Regions from separate parts of the Streptomyces sp. NPDC054956 genome, predicted to be linked through region 3. Evidence: riboswitches for the same ligand, from Rfam matches in the RefSeq annotation. Region 3 holds a riboswitch; each other region holds the start of a gene.
What was found. Region 3 has a riboswitch for cobalamin ahead of ACWGDE_RS27755 (cobalamin biosynthesis protein). Riboswitches for the same ligand answer to the same signal wherever they lie in the genome.

Region 1 (7,151 bases), on a different contig from region 3:
ACGGCCTCGCGGCGCGGGGGAGCGGCCGGCGTCCGCCGATTCCAGGAGCAGGCCATGTCCCGTACCAGCACGCCCACTTCAGGTACCTGCCGTACCGGCGCGCCCAGTTCAGTGGCGTCCCGTTCCGGCGCGCCCCGCCTCCGTGCGCCCCGCCGGCTCGCGCTCGCGGTGCCCGCCGTGCTCGGGGCCCTCGCCCTCACCGCGCTCCCCGCCTTCGCGACCTCGACCCCCGCGCAGCTCGCCACGTCCAGGGCGAACGGCGTCGCCTACCTCAAGTCGCTCCAGGCGGCGGACGGTTCGTACGCCGGCTCCGGCCTGTCCAACGAGTGGGCGTTCAGTGCCTTCGCCGCCTCCGGCACCGCCGTCGTCGACGTCGCCCCGGGCGGCGACACCACGAAGAACGCCCGCACCGTCTACCGCGACCTGCTCTCCACGGCGGGCTGGCCGTCCGCCGCCCCGGTCGTCACCGACTACGAGCGCGGCACCCTGAACGCGTACGCCGCGGGCATCGACCCGGCCCGCGTCTCCGCCTCCCGCAACCTGATCGCGAACGTCTACTCCTACTGGCAGACCGCCGAGCCGGGCTACTTCGGCCCCTCCGGAAACTTCAACGGCACCGTTTTCGCGGCCCTTTCGCTCGGCGGCGCCAAGACCCGGGCAGGCGCCAACCGCGTCCCGCAGGCGCTGACCGACTCGATGGTCGCCCGCATCCGCGCCAACCAGCACAACGACGGCGGCTGGACCTTCGGCAAGGCCGAGGGCAACCCCACCGCCCTGGCCGCCCAGGGCGACGTGGACATGACCGGTGCGGCGATGGCGGCCCTCTGCGTCTCGGGCGTCCCCGGCACCGACACCGGCGTGGTCCGGGCGAAGAACTTCCTCAGGGGCAGGCTCGCCCCGACCGGTGCCTTCAACTCCCTCTACGGGGTCAACACCAGCTCCAACGGCTGGGCCGTCGCCGGGCTCAACGCCTGCGGGATCAACCCGCAGACGGGCGATTTCCTCACGCCTTCGGGCAAGACCCCGGTCGACTTCCTGATCGCCAACCAGTACGACCCGGCGGGCGGCTTCAAGTACAAGCCGGCCGACACCGGCCCGTCCGCCTACGCCTCCATCGACGCCCTGCGCGCCGTCGCGGGAGGGGGATTCACCTCCGCGCCGCCCGTTCCGGTGACGCCCGGCGCCCCGCAGTGGGTCTCCGCCGCCTCCTTCACCGCGGGCACCGCCACCAAGCTGGCGCTCACCGTCGACGACGGCGCCGGCGGCCTGAAGGTCTGCTCGGTCGCCTTCACCCCGAGCGGTACGACCACCACCCTCGGCGAGGTCCTGAACGCGGCCGCCGCCTCGGCCACCCCGGCGGGCTGCGTCACGAGCGTGACCCCGTCGTCGGGTGGCGGCCCGATCACCGCGGTCAACGGCCGGGCCGACAGCGGCTCCGACACCTGGAAGGTCGGCGTCGACGGCTCCGCCTTCGCCGGTGCCGACCGCGACAAGGTGATCAACGTGGGCGACACCATCGCCCTGCGCCGGGGCGCCTGACACCGGCGGGTACGGGGCCGCGCGCAGGGCCCCGTACCCGCACCGTGTCCCATCTCACGGTCCGCAATGCGGTACGGGCTCGCGCGCGTTCGCGCCGGACGCCCTAGGCTTGCCGACGCAGCTGGTTCGCCCCCGTCCGCCAGACGGGTGCGTCGCAAGAGGGAACCCGGTGGGAATCCGGGACTGCCCCGCAGCGGTGAGTGGGAACGAAAGCCGTCATACGCACTGGGTCCGACGGGCCCGGGAAGCGACGGCCGGTAGGTGTCTGCCCCCGGCAGACGTGCCCGCGAGTCCGAAGACCTGCCCGTTGCCCGTGCGCGACCCGTCGCGCGCGGAAATCCCGGTGACCTCGTGGGCGGGTCGGCGACACATATCAGGCGGACGTCCCGCGCGTACCCAGTGGTACGCGCTGCCGGCGGACCGCCGGTTGCGTCACCCTTCGCGCTCTCGCCCGTCACCGGGTTCAGGGAGACACGCTCGCGAAGGAGAGTTCCGTGACCCGCACGAACACGACCACCACAGCCGCGACGGCCGCGCCGGAGACCACATCCGCGTCCGAGTCCGCATCGGCACCCGCATCCTCGCCCACGTCCTCGGTGGGACCGGCCACCGTGTACGGCTACCCCCGCCAGGGCCGCGACCGGGAGCTGAAGAAGGCCGTCGAGGGGTACTGGAAGGGCCGCGTCGGCGCCGACGCCCTGCGCCGGACCGCCCGCGAACTGCGCCGCGCCAACTGGCTGCAGCTGGCCGAGGCCGGCATCGACGAGGTGCCGACCGGCGACTTCTCGTACTACGACCACGTCCTCGACACCACCGTCATGGTCGGCGCGATCCCGCGCCGCCACCGCGCCGCCGTCCAGGCGGACGCCCTGGACGGGTACTTCGCGATGGCCCGCGGCACCCAGGACGTCGCCCCGCTGGAAATGACCAAGTGGTTCGACACCAACTACCACTACCTGGTCCCCGAACTCGGCCCCGACACCCGGTTCACGGCGAACCCCGGCAAGCAGGTGGCCGAACTCGCGGAGGCGGTCGCCCTCGGCCACACCGCACGCCCCGTACTGGTCGGACCGGTGACGTACCTGCTGCTGGCCAAACCCGCCCCCGGGGTCGCGGACGACTTCCAACCGATCACCCTGCTCGACCGGTTGCTGCCCGTGTACGCCGAGGTGCTCGCCGCGCTGCGCGCCGCGGGAGCCGAGTGGGTCCAACTGGACGAGCCCGCCCTCGTCCAGGACCGCACCCCCGCCGAGCTCAACGCCGCCGCCCGCACCTACCGCGAACTCGGAGCCCTCGACCCCCTCACCGAGCGGCCCAGGATCCTCGTCGCCTCCTACTTCGACCGGCTCGGCGACGCACTGCCCGTACTCGCCAAGTCCCCGGTCGAGGGCCTCGCCCTCGACTTCACCGGGGCCGCCGCCGCCAACCTCGCCGACCTCGCGGCCGTCGGCGGCCTGCCCGGCAAGCGGCTGGTCGCGGGCGTCGTCAACGGCCGCAACGTCTGGATCAACGACTACCGACAGTCGCTGACCACCCTCGGCACCCTCCTCGGCCTCGCCGGCCGGGTCGACGTGGCCTCCTCCTGCTCCCTGCTCCACGTCCCCCTGGACGCCGACGCCGAGCGCGACATCGACCCGCAGATCCGGCGCTGGCTGGCCTTCGCCCGCCAGAAGACCACCGAGATCACCACCCTGGCGCGCGGACTGGCCCGGGGCACCGGGGCGATCACGGCCGAACTCGCCGCCAACCGCGCCGACCTCGCCTCCCGAGCCGCCTCCGCGATCACCCACGACCCCGCCGTCCGTGCCCGCGCCGCGGCCGTCACCGACGCCGACGGACGCCGCCCCCACCCCTACGCCGACCGGGCCGCCGCCCAGCGCGCCCGGCTGATGCTGCCCCTGCTGCCCACCACGACCATCGGCTCGTTCCCGCAGACCGCCGAACTGCGCACCGCCCGCGCCGACCTGCGCTCGGGCCGCATCGACGCGGCCGAGTACGAGGAGCGCATCGAGGCGGAGATCCGCGAGGTCATCGCCTTCCAGGAGAAGACCGGAATCGACGTCCTCGTGCACGGCGAGCCCGAACGCAACGACATGGTCCAGTACTTCGCCGAGCAGCTCACCGGCTACCTCTCCACCCAGCACGGCTGGGTCCAGTCCTACGGCACCCGCTACGTGCGCCCGCCGGTCCTGGCCGGCGACGTCTCCCGTCCCGATCCGATGACGGTGCGCTGGACGACGTACGCCCAGCGGCAGACGTCCAAGCCGGTCAAGGGCATGCTCACCGGCCCGGTCACCATGCTCGCCTGGTCCTTCGTACGCGACGACCAGCCCCTCGGGGAGACGGCCCGCCAGGTCGCCCTGGCGCTCCGCGACGAGGTGAACGACCTGGAAAGGGCGGGCACTTCGGTGATCCAGGTGGACGAGCCGGCCCTGCGGGAAACCCTGCCGCTGCGCGCCGACGGCCACGCCGACTACCTGGAGTGGGCCACCGAGTCCTTCCGCCTCACCACCGGCGGGGTCCGTCCGGAAACCCAGATCCACACCCACATGTGCTACGCGGAGTTCGGCGACGTCCTGCGGGCCATCGACGACCTCGACGCCGACGTCATCAGCCTGGAGGCGGCCCGCTCCCACATGCGGGTCGCGGACGAACTCGCCTCCGCCGGCTACCCGCGCGAAGTCGGCCCCGGAGTCTGGGACATCCACTCCCCGCGCATCCCCTCCACCGCGGAAACGGCCGCCCTCCTGCGCAAGGGACTGGAAGCCATCCCCGCGGACCGCCTGTGGGTCAACCCGGACTGCGGCCTGAAAACCCGGGGCTGGCCCGAAACCCGCAGCTCCCTGGAACACCTGGTATCGGCGGCCCGCGAACTCCGCACGGAACTCCCGAAGCCCTGACCTCCACCGGGCCGGAACGAAACTCCACCCACCCGTTCCGGCCCGGTTTGTATCCTCGGCACGCCACCCGTCGATGCGGCACGTGCGAGAGGAACCACCATGACCACCGAGCTCAGCCCCGACACCCTGACCGCGCTCCTGGAGCGGGCCCGCCAGGACTACCGGGCCCTCGCGGAACGCGGGCTCGCGCTCGACCTCACCCGGGGCAAGCCGGCTCCGGAGCAGCTCGACCTCTCCCAGGACCTGCTGAGCCTGCCCGGCGGCCGGTACACCTCCGCCGACGGCACGGACGTGCGCAACTACGGCGGTCTGCAGGGGCTGCCCGAGCTCCGTGAGATCTTCGCCGGCGTGCTCCAGGTGCCGGCCGGGCAGCTCCTCGCCGCGGGGAACTCCAGCCTCGAGCTGATGCACGACTGCCTGGTGCACGCCCTGCTGGGCGTGCTGCCGGGCGCCGAGTCGCGCTGGGTGGACCAGGGGCGGATCGCCTTCCTGTGCCCGGTGCCCGGGTACGACCGGCACTTCGCGCTCTGCGAGCGGTTCGGGATCGACATGATCCCGGTTCCGATGACCGCCGAGGGCCCCGACATGGAGGCCGTGGAGCGGCTCGTCGCCGAGGACCCGGCGGTCAAGGGAATCTGGTGCGTACCGAAGTACAGCAACCCGGACGGCGCCTGCTACAGCGACGCCGTCGTGGCGCGGCTCGCCTCGATGAGCACCGCGGCCCCGGACTTCCGGATCTTCTGGGACAACGCGTACGCCGCCCACCACCTCACCGACGAGCCCACCGAGATCGCCGACCTGCTCGCCGCCTGCGCCGAGGCCGCCAACCCGGACCGGGCGTTCGTGTTCGGGTCCACCTCGAAGATCACCGCGGCGGGCGCCGGCGTCGCCTTCTTCGGCGCCTCGCCGGCGAACCTCCAGTGGCTGCTCGCCAACAGCTCCAAGCGGTCGATCGGACCCGACAAGGTCAACCAGCTGCGGCACGCCCTGTTCCTGCGCGACGAGGACGGGGTCAGGGCCCAGATGGAACGCCAGCGCGCCCTGCTCCAGCCCAAGTTCGAGGCGGTGGCGCGCATCCTGGACGCGGAGCTCGGCGAGACCGGACTCGCGACCTGGACCTCGCCGAAGGGCGGGTACTTCGTGGCCCTCCAGGTCCCGGACGGCTGCGCCAAGGAGGTCGTACGCCGCGCCGCGGCCGCGGGCATCGTCCTGACCCCGGCCGGCGCCACGCACCCGCACGGCGACGACCCCCGCGACGCCCTCATCCGCATCGCCCCCAGCTACCCGACCCTCGCGGACCTGGAACAGGCGATCGAGGGCCTCACCATCTGCGTCCGCCTCGCCGGCTACGAGCAGCAGTCCGCCTAGAACGCCCCCGCCCCCCATTGTCAGTGGCTACCGCTAGCGTCCATCCCACACGGATTCGAGGGGGGGAGGGCACTCGTGGGAGCCAAGACGGGCCTGCTGGCCTACGCGGACGGGGACATCCCGGCTGCCCTGCGCCGGGCGACGGCGGCCGGCGCCGGGGAGACGGAGGAACTGGTCGGGCGGCTGTATCCAGGCTGGGGCACGCAGCCCGCGGAGGGCGAGAGCCTGGGCGAGGGCACCTACCCCGCCGACGGGCTCACCTACGCCGCGAGCTTCCCGGGCGTGGACATCGTCTGTGACCGGCGCCTGATGACCGTCCGTCCGTCGCGGCTGCCCGCGCACCTGGTCGTGGCGGGTGCCGGACGCAGGATGGTCCTGCACGCCATGCACAGCGTGGTGGACGCGCTGACCTTCGCGGTCTGGGAGGACGGTCGGCTCGTCCGCTCGCTGAGCCTGTCGCCCGACAGCGGAGTCGTCGAGGACATCGGTGAACCGTACGCCTTCGAGGCCCCGTACTGGGCCGGTGAACACCCGGTGGAGAGGGACCCGGACTGGGAGGACGAGACGCCGTATCCGCTGCCCTTCCACCCGCTCGAACTGGGCGAGGCCGCGCTGCGGGGGTTCTTCGGGTTCGCCCTCGAAGGGTGGCCGGTGCTCGAAGGCGTCGATCCGGATGCCGTGCGGCTCCACGGCTTCCGCCTCACGGAGCCGGACGGCCCCGGCCTCGTGCGGCGGCAGGCCGTCCTGGAAGCGGCGGTTCGGCGCGCTCGCGGTACGACGTACCAGTCCACTCCCCGCCGGCCCGTGCCCGGGGCGGCCCTTTCGGATCCCGACGGGCCGAAGGGGGCCCCATGAGCCGGCTTCGGTGGCCCGTCGCGGGTCGGGTGGGATCAACTTCTCGTGTGCTGCTGGAGGGTGGCGGCCAGGAGGTGGGCGTCGAGCAGGGAGACGTCTGCCGTTCTGTCCGCGCGAGCGTAGCCGGCCAGCATGCGCTTGGTCAGGACGAGCGCTTCGGGCGAGCGTCTGACCAGGGGCCTGGTCCAGGAGTCGACGACCTTGTCCAGCTCCTCCACGGGGGCGGTCCGGTGGAGCAGGCCGATGCGGTGGGCCGTGTCGGCGTCGAAGACGTCGCAGGTGAGCATGAGCTCGCGGATCCTGGAGGCGCCGACCTCGGACACCAGGCGGCCCATCGCCCCGCCCCAGGCCGGCGGCAGCCCTATGCCCACCTCCGGCATGCGGAAGCGGCTGGTGTCGGCTCCGGCGCGCAGGTCGCAGAAGGAGGCGAGGGCCAGACCCGCGCCGATGACCCGTCCGTGCAGCCGGGCGATGGTGACGGCGTGGGTG
Region 2 (7,151 bases), on a different contig from region 3:
TCCCAGGACGGGAAGGTGATCAGGAGGTGGGAACGGCCGATGGTCAGGCCCAGCAGGAAGGGGAAGGAGGGGTAGTGCCAGATCTCCAGACCGGCCTTCCCCTCGCAGAGGGACTTCAGCCGGTCCACCGTCTCGGCCTCCTCCCGCTCCCAGTGCGCGGGGAACTGGCTGCCGTCGGTCAGCGAGAAGTCGATCGTCCGCATCACGATGTTCAGCCTGTCCGGATTCTGCCGGACGAGGTCCCTGAGGAGCGCGGTGGTGAAGGTGCCGCCGGTGAAGGCGAGGATCTCGATGTCGATGGGGCCGCGCTGCGAGGGTTCCTTCGCGACGATCTCGCGGATGAAGTCGACCGTGCCGCTGACGTCGTCGGGGAACTTGATGCCGGCCTCGGTCGCGCCGATGCTGTTCTGCACCACGCGGGCCAGCCGGTCCTCGTTGCGCTGGCCGATGGGGCCGAGTACGAGGTACAGCGCCGGGAAGACGACGAGCGCCGTGATGACGTTGGGCAGGCAGGCCCGGACGAACTCGATGCCCGCGCCGGACCGTTCCGGGGGCGGGAGCAGGAAGTAGATGACGCTGAGCGCGGCCAGCGTGACGACCGCGAGCACCAGCTTGAGCCACTCGATCGCCGATTCGTTCCCCTGGTCCTGCTGCCCCCGCATGGCCCCGCCCCGTCCGGAAGTCCCCGTGTGTCCGTGTCCCCTTGGGCGCAAGACTAACCACCCGTCAGGCCGACGCGGGAGGGTGTCGTAGCGCGGGATGCTTGTCCGATTGTTCTAGGTTTGCGCTATCAGTACACATTTCGGCGTTCCGGGAGGGACACTCATGGCGATCGACCTCGACAAGGTGCTGGACAAGGCGTGGGCCGACAAGCCGCTCGCGGAGGTGCTCGCGGCGCCGGTGGCCGCGCTCAAGGGCGTCACCGACAAGGACGGCGAGCTGCTGCAGCAGGCCTTCGGCGTGAAGACCGTCGCCGACTTCGGCCAGCTGAAGTACGCCCGCTGGGCGCAGGGCCTCGTCGCGCTGGGCCAGACCACCAAGGCGTAGTCCGCCGACCGGCGCCCCCGGCCGCCCGGCCGGGGCCCCGGTTACCCGGCGGGCCTCAGGTCCCCGCCGGGGTGCGCCGCGCGCCAGGCGGCCATGGACACGTCCCAGTCGTCGCCCGTCAGGGCGGTGAGCGACGCGGGGAAGAGGCCGTCCTCCTCCTTGGCGATGTGGTGGTGGAGCTCCTCCACGGCGCTCCGCAGGGCCGCGACGTCGGCCGCGTCCGCCAGGTCCGCGCGGGAGAGGAAGGCCGCCAGCTCGCGGTGCTCCCCGACCAGGGCCGCGATGTACCCCGCGTACTCCGGGTCCTGTCCCATGACCTCGAACAGGCCGTCCTCCTCACCCTTCCAGTGGGCGAGGAGGACGGCCGTCATGTCCGACACGAGGGCGCGTGCCCCCGGGAGGTCCCCGGAGTCCAGGGCGCGCAGGGCGTCGCCCGCCGCGTCCGTCACCGCCTCGTGCTCGGCGATGAACTCCTTGATCAGAGGGATCTCACGGCATCCGCAGTAATGGCACATACGGCCCAGTCTGAACCGGACCCGGTCGTATCAGTCGCTTTCGGCTTCGAGGTTGCCCTCCGTGTCCAGGTACACCTGGCGCAGCGACTCCAGCACCTGCGGGTCCGGCTTCTCCCACATGCCGCGGGACTCGGCCTCCAGCAGCCGCTCCGCGATCCCGTGCAGGGCCCAGGGGTTGGCCTCCTCCAGGAAGGCGCGGTTCTCCGGGTCCAGGACGTACGTCTCGGTCAGCTTGTCGTACATCCAGTCCGCGACCACGCCCGTCGTGGCGTCGTAGCCGAAGAGGTAGTCGACCGTGGCGGCCAGCTCGAACGCACCCTTGTAACCGTGGCGGCGCATCGCCTCGATCCACTTGGGGTTGACCACGCGGGCGCGGAAGACGCGGGAGGTCTCCTCCACCAGCGTGCGCGTCTTGACCGTCTCCGGGCGGGTCGAGTCGCCGATGTACGCCTCGGGGGCCGTACCGCGCAGCGCGCGGACGGTGGCCACCATGCCGCCGTGGTACTGGAAGTAGTCGTCCGAGTCGGCGATGTCGTGCTCGCGGGTGTCCGTGTTCTTCGCCGCGACCGTGATCCGCTTGTAGGCGGTCTCCATCTCGTCGCGCGCCGGGCGCCCTTCGAGACCGCGGCCGTACGCGTACCCGCCCCACACCGTGTAGACCTCCGCGAGGTCGGCGTCGGTGCGCCAGTCGCGGGAGTCGATCAGTTGCAGGATGCCCGCGCCGTACGTGCCCGGGCGCGAGCCGAAGATACGGGTCGTGGCCCGCCGCTCGTCACCGTGCACGGCCAGGTCCGCCTGCGCGTGGGCCCGTACGAAGTTGTCCTCCGCGGGCTCCTCCAGCGAGGCCGCCAGCCGGACCGCGTCGTCCAGCAGGCCGATGACGTGCGGGAACGCGTCGCGGAAGAAGCCCGAGATGCGCAGGGTCACGTCGATGCGCGGGCGGCCCAGCTCGGCGAGCGGGATCGGCTCCAGGCCGGTGACGCGGCGCGAGGCCTCGTCCCAGACCGGACGGATGCCCAGCAGCGCCATGGCCTCGGCCACGTCGTCGCCGGAGGTGCGCATCGCGCTCGTGCCCCACAGGGACAGGCCCACGGAGGCGGGCCATTCGCCGTTGTCCGTGCGGTAGCGGGTCAGCAGCGAGTCGGCCAGCGCCTGGCCGGTCTCCCACGCGAGGCGGGAGGGGACGGCCTTCGGGTCGACGGAGTAGAAGTTGCGGCCGGTCGGCAGCACGTTGACCAGACCGCGCAGCGGGGAGCCGGACGGGCCCGCCGGGACGAAGTTGCCGTCGAGCGCGCTGACGACGTGGGCGATCTCGTCGGTGGTGGCGGCCAGGCGCGGGACGACCTCGCGGGCCGCGAAGTCCAGTACGGCCGACACGTCCGCCGAGAAGCCGGCGGCGACCGAAGCCACCGCCTCCGGGGCCCAGTTCGCGTCCTCCATCGCCTGGACCAGCGCGCGGGCCGTCTCCTCCGCCTCGTCGGCGGTGGTACGGGTGGCCGCGGACTCGTCCAGCCCGAGCGCCTCGCGCAGACCCGGGAGCGCGGTCGTACCGCCCCAGATCTGGCGGGCGCGCAGGATCGCCAGGACCAGGTTGACGCGCGAGTCGCCGGTCGGGGCGCCGCCCAGGACGTGCAGACCGTCGCGGATCTGGGCGTCCTTGATCTCGCAGAGCCAGCCGTCGACGTGCAGCAGGAAGTCGTCGAAGCCGTCGTCGTCGGGGCGCTGCTCCAGACCCAGGTCGTGGTCGAGCTTCGCCGCCTGGATCAGCGTCCAGATCTGCGCGCGGATCGCCGGCAGCTTCGCCGGGTCCATCGCCGAGATCTGGGCGTACTCGTCCAGGTGCTGCTCCAGGCGCGCGATGTCGCCGTACGACTCCGCGCGCGCCATCGGCGGCACCAGGTGGTCGACCAGGGTGGCGTGCACGCGGCGCTTGGCCTGCGTGCCCTCGCCCGGGTCGTTCACCAGGAACGGGTAGATCAGGGGGAGGTCGCCGAGCGCGGCGTCGGGGGCACAGGCCGCCGACAGGCCGGCGTTCTTGCCCGGCAGCCACTCCAGGTTGCCGTGCTTGCCCAGGTGGATCATCGCGTCGGCGCCGAAACCGCCGTCCTCCGCGCGGGCCTGGATCCAGCGGTACGCGGCCAGGTAGTGGTGCGAGGGCGGCAGGTCCGGGTCGTGGTAGATCGCGATCGGGTTCTCGCCGAAGCCGCGCGGCGGCTGGATGAGGATGAGCAGATTGCCGCGGCGCAGGGCCGCGAGGACGATGTCGCCCTCCGGGTTGGCCGAGCGGTCCACGAACATGTTGCCCGGGGCCTCGCCCCAGTGCTGCTCCACGCTTTCGCGCAGCTCGGCCGGGAGCTCGGCGAACCAGCGCTTGTAGTCGGCCGCCGGGATGCGGACCGGGTTGCGGGCCAGCTGCTCCTCGGTGAGCCAGTCCTGGTCGTGGCCGCCGGCCTCGATCAGGGCGCGGATCAGCTCGTCGCCGTCGCCGGACACCAGGCCCGGGACGTCCTCGACGGGGCCGAAGTCGTAGCCGCCCGCGATCAGCGTGCGCAGCAGCTCCACGGCACTGGCCGGGGTGTCGAGACCGACCGCGTTGCCGATGCGGGAGTGCTTGGTCGGGTACGCGGAGAGGACCAGCGCGATCTTCTTGTCGCGGCGCTCGATGTGGCGCAGCCGGGCGTGGCGCACGGCGATGCCGGCCACGCGGGCGGCCCGCTCGGGGTCGGCGACGTAGGCGGGCAGCCCGTCCTCGTCCAGCTCCTTGAAGGAGAACGGGACGGTGATCAGCCGGCCGTCGAACTCCGGGACGGCGACCTGGGTGGCGGCGTCGAGCGGGGACAGGCCCTCGTCGTTCTCCTCCCAGGCGCTGCGCGAACCCGTCAGGCACAGGGCCTGCAGGATCGGCACGCCGAGGCCCGCGAGCGCGCCCGCGTCCCAGGACTCGTCGTCACCGCCGGCGGAGGCGGTGGCGGGCTTGGTGCCGCCGGCGGCCAGGACGGTGGTGACGACCGCGTCCGCGGACTCCAGCTCGGCGATCAGCTCCGGCTCGGGGGTGCGCAGGGAGGAGACGTACAGGGGGAGCGCCTGCGCGCCGTGGGCCTCGATCGCCTCGCACAGGGAATGCACGAAGGCGGTGTTGCCGCTCATCTGGTGCGCGCGGTAGTAGAGCACGGCGATCCGGGGACCCGTCGTACTACCGGGCGTGCGCTCCAGGGGGCCCCAGGTGGGGGAGGCCGCCGGGGGCTCGAAACCGTGGCCGGTCAGCAGCACCGTGTCGGAGAGGAAGCGCGCCAGCTGGTCCAGGTTGGCCGGGCCGCCGTGGGCGAGGTAGCCGTGGGCCTCGGCGGCGATGCCGATCGGCACGGTCGAGGCTTCCATCAGCTGCGCGTCGGGGGCCTGTTCGCCGGTCAGGACGACGACCGGACGGGTCTGGCCAGGGGCCAGGAGCAGGTCGAGGCCGTCCTGCCAGGCGCGCAAGCCCCCGAGGAGGCGTACGACGACCAGGTCGGCGCCTTCGAGGAGACCGGGGAGGTCGTCCAGGGGGAGGCGGGAGGGGTTCGCGAACCGGTACGGGACGGGGCCGTCCGCCGTGTTCGCGGCGCGAGCGCTGAGCAGATCGGTGTCGGACGTCGACAGCAGCAGGATCATGCGGCGGCAGGCCTTCCTCGGGGTTTCCGCGCCCCGGGCAGTGAGGACAGCGGGAGTTCCTGACTCATCCGGGGCCGGGGCCGCGGATTCACAGTGGCGGGACCGCGCCGGATTCGCACCGGGCTTCCTCCCATGTCGCCGTCCTCGGCGATGGCGGGCCTGTTGGCCGCCGAGGCCATCCTAGGTGCCGGGAGCCGTGGCCGGGAGCCGGGGTCGCGGGGCCGGGTGTGGCCGGTTCGGGGTGGTGATCGACACAGGGGGTGGGCGGAGAATCGTGGGTATGCTCGCCGCCATGCCCACGCCCCCTTCCGCCGTAGCGCGGGACGAACCCGTCATACGGGAACGCGGCGACGCCTGCCCAGGCGCGCTGCGCCTGCACGCCGCCGACGACGGGTACCTGGCGCGGGTCCGGATTCCGGGCGGACTGCTCGGCATTCAGCAGGCCTCCGTGCTCGGCCTCGCCGCCGACCGGTTCGGGGACGGGCACCTGGAACTCACCTCGCGCGGCAACGTCCAGCTGCGCGGGCTCGCCGACGGCTGCCAGGCCGGGCTGGCCGAACTGCTGGACGCCGCCGGGCTGCTCCCCGCGCCCGGCCACGAGCGGGTACGGAACATCGTGGCGACCCCGATGTCCGGAATCCTGAGCGCGGGACGGCCCCACGTGGTGCCCTGGGTCCTCGAACTCGACCGGATGCTCTGCGCGAGCGCGCGCGCCGCCGCGCTGTCCGGGCGGTTCCTCTTCGCCCTCGACGACGGGCGCGGCGACGTCGCCGCGCTGGGCCCCGACGTGACCGCGCTCGGCCGGACCGGCGGCCGCGCGCTGATCCGGCTCGGCGCCGCCGCCGACGCCGTGGAAGTGGCCGAGCCGGACGTGCCCGCGGCGGCACTGCTGGCCGCCGAGTACTTCCTCGACACCGCCGACACGGCCGGCACCCGCGCCTGGCGGGTGTCCGAGCTGCCCGCCGAACACACCCTGGAAGCGGCGGAGTTCACCGTACGACTGGCTGCCGCGGGCATCGACGCCACGCACATGCCCGAGGTGGAGTGGCCGTACGCGCCGCCGCCGCGGCCGTGGGGACCCGGCACGGGCAACAAGACGCCCCTGTGCGTGCTGCCCCCGCTCGGCCGGCTGACCTCCGAACAGTGGCGGCTGCTGGTGCGCGTCGCCGACCGGGGAGGCGGCGCGCTGCGGGTCACCCCGTGGCGGAGCATCATTCTCTCCTCGGCGAGCACCCGGCGGCCGGTCAACGGCTACGCCCAACTCCTGAGCGCCGGCCTGGTGGTCGGGCCCGACGGCCCCTGGGAGTCGGTGACCGCCTGCACCGGGCGTCCCGGCTGCGCCAAGTCCCTCGCGGACGTACGCGCCGACGCGCGGGCCCTCGTGGAGGAGGCGCGCGGGGAGCTGCCCGTGCACTGGTCCGGCTGCGAACGGCGGTGCGGGCATCCGCGGGGCACCGCCTGGGTCGACCTCGTCGCCACCCCCGACGGGTACCGGCTCGACGGGCACCCGGTGCCACGGAACGAACTTGCAGGGGCTGTCGCCGAAGCGCGCAGCCGACCCCCAGTGTCCGAAGACGCAGTGAAGAAATGAGCGAGTACACCGTGTTCGAGTACGAGAAGGACGGCGCCGAGATCTACCGCCAGTCCTTTGCCACGATCCGCGCCGAGGCGGACCTCTCCGGGCTGCCCGCCTCGGTCGCCCAGGTCGCGGTGCGCATGATTCACGCCTGCGGGATGACCGACCTGACCCGGGACCTGGGCTACTCGCCCGAGGTCGTCCTGCGGGCGCGCGCCGCCCTGGAGGCCGGCGCGCCGATCCTGTGCGACGTGCAGATGGTCGCCAGCGGGGTCACCCGCAAGCGGCTGCCCGCCGACAACCAGGTGATCTGCACCCTCTCCGACCCGGCCGTTCCGGAGCTCGCCGCGAAGATGGGCACGACG
Region 3 (7,151 bases):
GTGGCGGGCGAGCAGCTCGGCCTCGCCGTGGTCGGCGATGGCCGCCGCGGTGTCCACCCAGAGCCAGGTCTGTTCCTCGGCGGTGAGCACGTCCTGCGCCTCGTCGGGGTCGACCCCGTCGTGCACGGCGAGCCAGAGCAGGGCGTAGGGGCGCAGCGTCGCCTCGCGGGAGGCCGCGCGGACCTCGGGTTCGGCGGGGGCTCCGACCACGCGCAGCGCCTCGAAGGCGAGCCCGCGCAGCAGGGCGTCCTCGCCGCGGGCCGCCTGCAGCAGCTCGGAGACGGCGTGGCCGACGGGCCGGGCGGCCAGCCAGGCCTGGTACTCGGCGCGGGCCGGACCCGGGGTGAGCCGGGCGCAGCCGTGCAGCATCGCCGCGGCGGACTGCTCGATGTTCCCGGCCGGGCTCTGCGCGGCGACGCAGATCTGCTCCAGCTTGACCCAGACCGCCCAGCTCCCGAGCGGGGTGAGGGTGGCCCGGGCGGGTCCGAGGGTGACGGCGTCGACGGCGGCGAGCCCGCCGAGCGCCCAGCGCAGCAGCCGGGCGAGCGGTACGGGGGGCGCGGCCTGTTCGGGGCCGGGCGCCTGCGCGGTGGACTCGTACGGGACCTCGCACCGCTCGTCGCGCAGTTCGTCGACGCGCTGCCCGAGCAGGTCCAGCAGGTCGGGGACGGTCACGGGACCGGCGGAGAGCTGGAGCAGGGAGAGCAGCTGGGGCATGGCCTCGACGACCTCGGCGACGGCCGCGGGGGCGATGTCGGCGGGGGCGGGGTGGACCAGTGACCAGGCGTCGAACAGGGCGACCCAGCCGCGCAGTACGGCGGTGTCGTCCCGGTCCCAGGCGCGCAGGCGCCAGCCGGGGCGGGCATGGCCGCCGTGCACCTCGACCAGGCCGGAGAGCCGGGCGCGGTCCCAGCCGACCCGGATCTGGCCCGGCGTCAGGCGCAGCTCGGCGGCGGCGCGTTCGACGTCGTCGGCCGGCAGGGCACCTCGCGGTGCGGGCCTGCCGCCGTCTCCGGCACCGAGGTTGAGCTCGGCCCAGCGGGCGAGCCGTACGGCGTCGGCGAGCGAGGCGCGGGCCCTGTTCGCGAGGTCGGCCGTGGCGGGGGTGCCCGCCGGAGGCCTGGGGGTGGTCCGGGTTCGCCGGTCGGTCACCGCCTTGCGGGCCGTGGCAACGGACCGCGGGGCGACGAGTCGGAGTCTGGAGTCGCGAGCCAACTGCTCATCAGGCTTTCGGGACGTCACGTGAGCAGTCTCGCCCGTCACCGGCCGAAAGCCCAAACGGAACCGGCCATTGCCACGGGGCAGTGGATGGACAGACCGGGACAAGCCGCCCGCCCGGCCCCTCGCGACCCTCGCGCCGCGCCGACGGCGGAGATGACGGAGACGTCGGAGCGGACGACCCGTCACACGGTGTTTCGCGCGCCGGGCTCCGGTACGGGCCCGCCTCCGGCCTACATGAGAGGGGTCAGGAAGCGGCGCAGGGCCTCTTCGTATCCGGCCGGGTCCGCGTTCCACATCGCACCGTGCCCGGCTTCGGGAACGGTGCGCAGGGTGACCAGGTCGGGCCGGGCGGCGGCGAGCCGGCGGGAGGGTTCCCAGGGGGCGAGCGCGTCGTCGGGGCCGTGGAAGATCAGGACGGGGATCTTCAGCGCGGCCGGATCGGACCCGGGGGGCCTGCGGTCGGCGCGCAGGCCCGCACGGCCCTCGGCGGCCTTGACGGCGAGCGGGAGCAGCGGGGCCGGGGTGCGGCGCGCTGCGGCCAGCGCGCGCAGGGTGGTGTGCCAGTCCAGGACGGGCGAGTCCAGCACCAGCCCGGAGATCCGCTCGGCCAGCGCCGAGCGCTCGGCGGCGTGCAGGGCCATGGTGGCGCCGGTGGACCAGCCGTGCAGGACGACGCGGCGGGCTCCGTAGCGCAGGGCGTAGCGGATGGCGGCGTCGAGATCGCGCCATTCGGACTCGCCGAGGTGGCCGAGGCCGTCCGGGGACTCGGGGGCGCCGAGGTCCCCGCGGTAGCCGAGGTCCAGGACGGGCAGCCGGTGGCGGTGGAGGAAGGGCATGACCACCATCGGGTGCTCGCGGGTGGCGCCGAGCCCGTGGACGGTGATCACCCAGGTGTCCCGGGCCGCGGGGACGAACCAGGCGGGCAGCGCCCCGAGCTCGCCGGGGACGTCCACGTCGGCGTGTTCCAGCCCGAGGGCTGAGCCGGGGTTCCCGAGGTGGACCTGGGGGGTGAGGGTGACGCGGGTGCCGGGGTCGAGGCTGCCGTGGGTGACGGCGACGAGCCGGCGCACCACGGTGTCGGGCCCGTGCGGGGCGTCGGCGAGCACCGGCCCGACCACGGCGTGCACCCCGGGCGCGGTGAGCCCGTAGGTGCCGGGGCGCAGGGAGGCCAGCGAGCGGGTCAGCTCGACCCGGCCGGCGGCGGTGGAGTGGACGCTGAGCAGGGGCCCGCCGGGGAGCGGGCGGCCGGGCTCGGTCCGCAGGGCCGCGTCGGCGGCGTACCGGCCGGCGAGGGCGGCGGCGGTGACGGCCGCGCCGGCGCCGAGCAAGGTCGTGGTGACGGCCGCGGCCGTCGCTGTAGCGGTGCGCACCGCTCCAGTGTCGAGGCGGACGGGGCGGCGGGCCACCGGAGGAGATCATCGCGTCCGCGGGTCCCGGAGTCGTCCGCCGCCGTCCCGGAGGACCTCCGCCGCCGTCCCGGAGTCCTTCCGCTTGTCCGCGCGGGCGGCCCCGGCGGGCGCCTCCCGAGGGTGATCTGGGTCTCTTCCGGAGCCCCGGCCGCGCGGGGCGGCGTACCGGAAGTCCCGCCCGTAATGGTGCGGACACCCCGCCGTGACATGCATTAATCGATATATCCACACCCGAATCGGGGCGAAGGTCCCGATCCCGTGCCGTGTTGATACACCGCCTCGCCCCTGCCAGTTCACCTTCCGTTCATCCAGGTTGCCTACGGTCCACTAACCACTGACGTCAAACAGAAGCCTGGGTAAATGGAGCACATAACGCTTCTCCTCGGGATCGTGATCATCACCGCTCTCGTGTTCGATTTCACGAACGGTTTTCACGACACGGCCAACGCGATGGCCACCACCATCTCGACCGGCGCCCTCAAGCCCAAGACTGCGGTGGCCATGTCCGCCGTGCTCAACCTCGTCGGCGCTTTCATGTCCGTGGAGGTCGCCAAGACGATCTCCAAGGGTCTGGTCAACGAGGAAGGCATCCAGCCGGAGGTCATCTTCGCCGCCCTGGTCGGCGCGATCCTCTGGAACCTCGTCACCTGGCTGGTCGGACTGCCCTCCAGCTCCTCGCACGCCCTGATGGGCGGCCTGATCGGCGCCGCGGTCGCTTCGGCCGGCATGGGCGCGGTCAACGGCAGCGTCGTCGTCACCAAGGTGCTGATCCCCGCGGTCGCCGCTCCGATCGTCGCCGGCGCCGCCGCGTACCTGGCCACGAAGGTCACGTACAAGGTCGGCAAGGGCATGGGCGAGAAGACCTCGGCCAAGGGCTACCGCGCCGGCCAGATCGCTTCCGCCGGTCTGGTCTCGCTCGCCCACGGCACCAACGACGCGCAGAAGACGATGGGCATCATCACCCTGGCGCTCGTCGCCGGCGGCGCCATCGCTCCCGGCTCCAACCCGCCGGTCTGGGTCATCGTCTCCGCCGGTCTGGCCATCGCGATGGGCACCTACCTGGGCGGCTGGCGCATCATCCGCACCATGGGCAGCGGCCTGACCGACCTGCAGCCGCAGCAGGGCTTCGCCGCCCAGACCTCGGCCGCCAGCGTCATCCTGGCCTCCTCCTCCCTCGGCTTCTCCCTCTCCACCACCCACGCGTGCTCCGGCGCCGTGATGGGTTCGGGCCTGGGACGCAAGGGCGGCGTGGTCCGCTGGTCCACCGCCTCCCGGATGTTCCTCGCCTGGGGCCTGACCCTGCCCGCCGCCGCCCTGGTCGCCGCCGGCGCAGAGCTGGTCATGCGCTCCGGTGACATCGGCGTCGCCGCCGTCACGCTCTTCCTGGTCGGCTCCTGCGTGGCCATCTGGCTCATCTCCCGCCGTCAGGTCGTGGACCACAACAACGTCAACGAGGTCCCGTCGGCCGAGGCCGGCGAGCCCGGTGTCGTCACCACGGCGATCGCGGCCGTCACCGTTCCCCCGACCGTCGCCGCCGCCGGCAGCACCGCCGCGGTCACGGACGAGGAACTGAAGGCCACCATCCCGGCCGCGACCACGACTCCGGCAGCTCCGGCCGCCGCGGTCTGACCCCGAGAACGACAGAGGAATCAGCGGTATGAAGATCGACTGGGAAGCACTCGGCTCCGTCTTCGGTGTCAGCCTCTCCGCCACCGTCGCCCTCGTGACCCTCTTCACCCTGGGTCTGATGGGGCTCTCCAAGCACGAGGCCGCCACCGAGCAGGGCGGCGCCGCCACCCTGGCCCGCAGCGGCGCGTACGCCTGCTTCGCGCTCTGCGCGGCGGCCGTGGCCTACGGGATCTACCTGATCGTCTCCTGACGCGCGGGCACCCCTTTCGAAGGCTCCCTCCGGGTTTCTCCCGGGGGGAGCTTTCGTGTGCCCCCGCGTGCCCCGGCGCGCCCGTCCGCGTCACCCCGTCGCAGGTCAACGGCGAGTTGACGGGCCTTCGCGGTGCGTGGTGGACTGCCCGAGCCAATACGGCGGCATGGAGAGGAAGTCCGGTGCGATTCCGGCGCGGTCCCGCCACTGTCACCGGAGCGCTCGGGCCGAGTGCGACCGGGAGCCAGGAACTCTCGCCGCCGGACACGTCGAACCAGGGCGCGGACCCTGAGTGAGGACATACCTGCCACCATGCGTGCCGACCGCGTCTTCGCGTACGGCGCCACGGCCGGCCTGATCGGCGACCGGATCCTCGGGGATCCGCGCCGAGGGCATCCCGTGGCCGCCTTCGGACGAGCCGCCGCCGCCGTCGAACGGGCCCTGTGGCGCGACGACCGCGCGCGGGGCGCCGTACACACCCTGGTCTGCGCCGGGGGCGCGGCCGCGATCGGCGTCCTGGGCGCCCGCGCCGTGCGCTCCCGGCCCGCCGCCGCCCGTATCGCCCTGACCGCCGCCGCCACCTGGGCCGTCGTGGGCGGCACCTCGCTGGGCCGGGAGGCGCGCGCCATCGGCGGCGCACTCGCCGCCGGGGACGCCGAGACGGCCCGGGAGCGGCTGCCGCACCTGTGCGGACGCGATCCGCACTCCCTGGACGAGCAGCAGATGGCCCGCGCCGTCGTGGAGTCGGTCGCCGAGAACACCTCCGACGCGGTGGTCGGGGCCCTGGTGTGGGGCGCCGTCGCCGGAGTCCCCGGGCTGCTGGCCTTCCGCGCCGTGAACACCCTGGACGCGATGGTCGGCCACAAGTCCCCCCGCCACCTGCGCTACGGCTGGGCCTCGGCCCGGCTCGACGACGTCGCGGGCTGGCCGGGCGCCCGGCTGACCGCGCTGGCCGCCGTCCTGGCCGGCCCCGACCGGCGGGGAGCCGTACGGGCCTGGCGCGCGGACGCGGCCAAGCACCCGAGCCCGAACGCCGGGCCGGTGGAGTCCTCGTTCGCCGGGGCGCTCGGCCTACGGCTGGGCGGGACCCTCGCGTACGGGGGGCGGGTCGAGCACCGGGCCGTGCTCAACGGCGAGGAGGGGCGGCCCGTGGAGGTCGCGGACATCGAGCGGGCGGTACGGCTGTCGCGGCAGGTGACGTGGGTGGCGCTGGGGGCCTGTGTGGCGGCCCGGGCGCTCGTCCCACGGATCTCGCGGATCGCGCAGGACTCGCCTACGACGAAGAAGGGGCGGCGCGCATGAGCGGCGCGAAGCGCGGCGGGGGGCTCCTCGTCGCCGGTACGACATCGGACGCGGGCAAGAGCGTGGTCACGGCGGGCATCTGCCGCTGGCTGGCACGCCAGGGCGTGAAGGTGGCCCCGTTCAAGGCGCAGAACATGTCGCTGAACTCCTTCGTGACCCGCGAGGGCGCCGAGATCGGGCGCGCGCAGGCCATGCAGGCCCAGGCGGCCCGCGTGGAGCCGACGGCACTCATGAACCCGGTGCTGCTCAAGCCCGGGAGCGACCGCAGCAGCCAGGTGGTGCTGCTGGGCAAGCCGGTGGGCGAGATGAGCGCCCGCGGCTACCACGGCGGCAGGCAGGAGCAGTTGCTCGGCATCGTCACGGACTGCCTGGAGCAGTTGCGGGGCACGTATGACGCCGTGATCTGCGAGGGGGCGGGCAGCCCGGCCGAGATCAACCTGCGCCGGACCGACATCGTGAACATGGGCATCGCGCGCGCCGCGCGGTTCCCGGTGGTCGTGGTCGGCGACATCGACCGCGGCGGGGTCTTCGCGTCCTTCTTCGGTACGACGGCGCTGCTCTCCCCCGAGGACCAGTCGCTGATCGCGGGCTACATGGTCAACAAGTTCCGGGGCGACGTGACCCTGCTGGAGCCCGGCATGGAGATGCTGCGCGGGCTGACCGGACGGGCGACGTACGGGGTGCTGCCCTTCCAGCACGGGCTGGGCATCGACGAGGAGGACGGCCTGCGGGTCTCCCTGCGGGGAGCGGTACGGGAATCCGTGGTCGCCCCGCCCGTCGGCGAGGACGTGCTGCGAGTCGCGGTGTGCGCGGTACCGCTGATGTCGAACTTCACGGACGTCGACGCGCTCGCGGCGGAGCCGGGGGTGGTGGTCCGGTTCGTGGACCGCGCCGAGGAACTGGCCGACGCGGACCTGGTCGTCGTACCGGGCACGCGCGGCACGGTGAAGGCCCTCGCCTGGCTGCGCGAGCGCGGGCTGGCGGACGCACTGGCGCGGCGGGCCGCCGAGGGGCGGACGGTGCTGGGGATCTGCGGCGGGTTCCAGGTCCTGGGCGAACACATCGAGGACGAGGTCGAGTCGAAGGCCGGTGCCGTGGCGGGGCTCGGACTGCTCCCCGTACGGGTGCGGTTCGAGCGGGAGAAGACCCTGGCGCGGCCGGTGGGTACGGCGCTGGGCGAGGAGGTCTCCGGCTACGAGATCCACCACGGGGTGGCCGAAGTCCTGGGCGGGACCCCCTTCCTGGACGGCTGCCGGGTCGGCTCGGTGTGGGGCACGCACTGGCACGGCTCGCTGGAGTCGGACGGCTTCCGCCGGGCCTTCCTCCGCGAGGTCGCCGCG

Region 1: linked by a shared signal. The riboswitch ahead of metE (5-methyltetrahydropteroyltriglutamate--homocysteine S-methyltransferase) and the one ahead of ACWGDE_RS27755 (cobalamin biosynthesis protein) in region 3 are both predicted to bind cobalamin.
Region 2: linked by a shared signal. The riboswitch ahead of cobN (cobaltochelatase subunit CobN) and the one ahead of ACWGDE_RS27755 (cobalamin biosynthesis protein) in region 3 are both predicted to bind cobalamin.

Annotation. Positions count from the first base shown of each region.
Region 1 covers NZ_JBSGXB010000115.1:6,464-13,614, forward strand. The annotation lists gene ACWGDE_RS19460 (hypothetical protein) at 55-1,539, shown strand; cobalamin riboswitch at 1,645-1,861, shown strand; gene metE (5-methyltetrahydropteroyltriglutamate--homocysteine S-methyltransferase) at 2,136-4,439, shown strand; gene ACWGDE_RS19470 (aminotransferase class I/II-fold pyridoxal phosphate-dependent enzyme) at 4,539-5,807, shown strand; gene ACWGDE_RS19475 (DUF6928 family protein) at 5,883-6,662, shown strand; gene ACWGDE_RS19480 (enoyl-CoA hydratase/isomerase family protein) at 6,698-7,151, opposite strand, start outside.
Region 2 covers NZ_JBSGXB010000027.1:12,564-19,714, forward strand. The annotation lists gene ACWGDE_RS08000 (hypothetical protein) at 1-662, opposite strand, end outside; gene ACWGDE_RS08005 (hypothetical protein) at 826-1,047, shown strand; gene ACWGDE_RS08010 (hemerythrin domain-containing protein) at 1,089-1,562, opposite strand; gene cobN (cobaltochelatase subunit CobN) at 1,593-5,210, opposite strand; cobalamin riboswitch at 5,251-5,375, opposite strand; gene ACWGDE_RS08020 (cobalamin biosynthesis protein CobG) at 5,503-6,801, shown strand; gene ACWGDE_RS08025 (precorrin-8X methylmutase) at 6,813-7,151, shown strand, end outside.
Region 3 covers NZ_JBSGXB010000224.1:346-7,496, reverse strand. The annotation lists gene ACWGDE_RS27775 (hypothetical protein) at 1-1,242, opposite strand, end outside; gene ACWGDE_RS27770 (alpha/beta hydrolase family protein) at 1,452-2,591, opposite strand; gene ACWGDE_RS27765 (anion permease) at 2,991-4,259, shown strand; gene ACWGDE_RS27760 (hypothetical protein) at 4,288-4,509, shown strand; cobalamin riboswitch at 4,634-4,784, shown strand; gene ACWGDE_RS27755 (cobalamin biosynthesis protein) at 4,822-5,811, shown strand; gene ACWGDE_RS27750 (cobyric acid synthase) at 5,808-7,151, shown strand, end outside.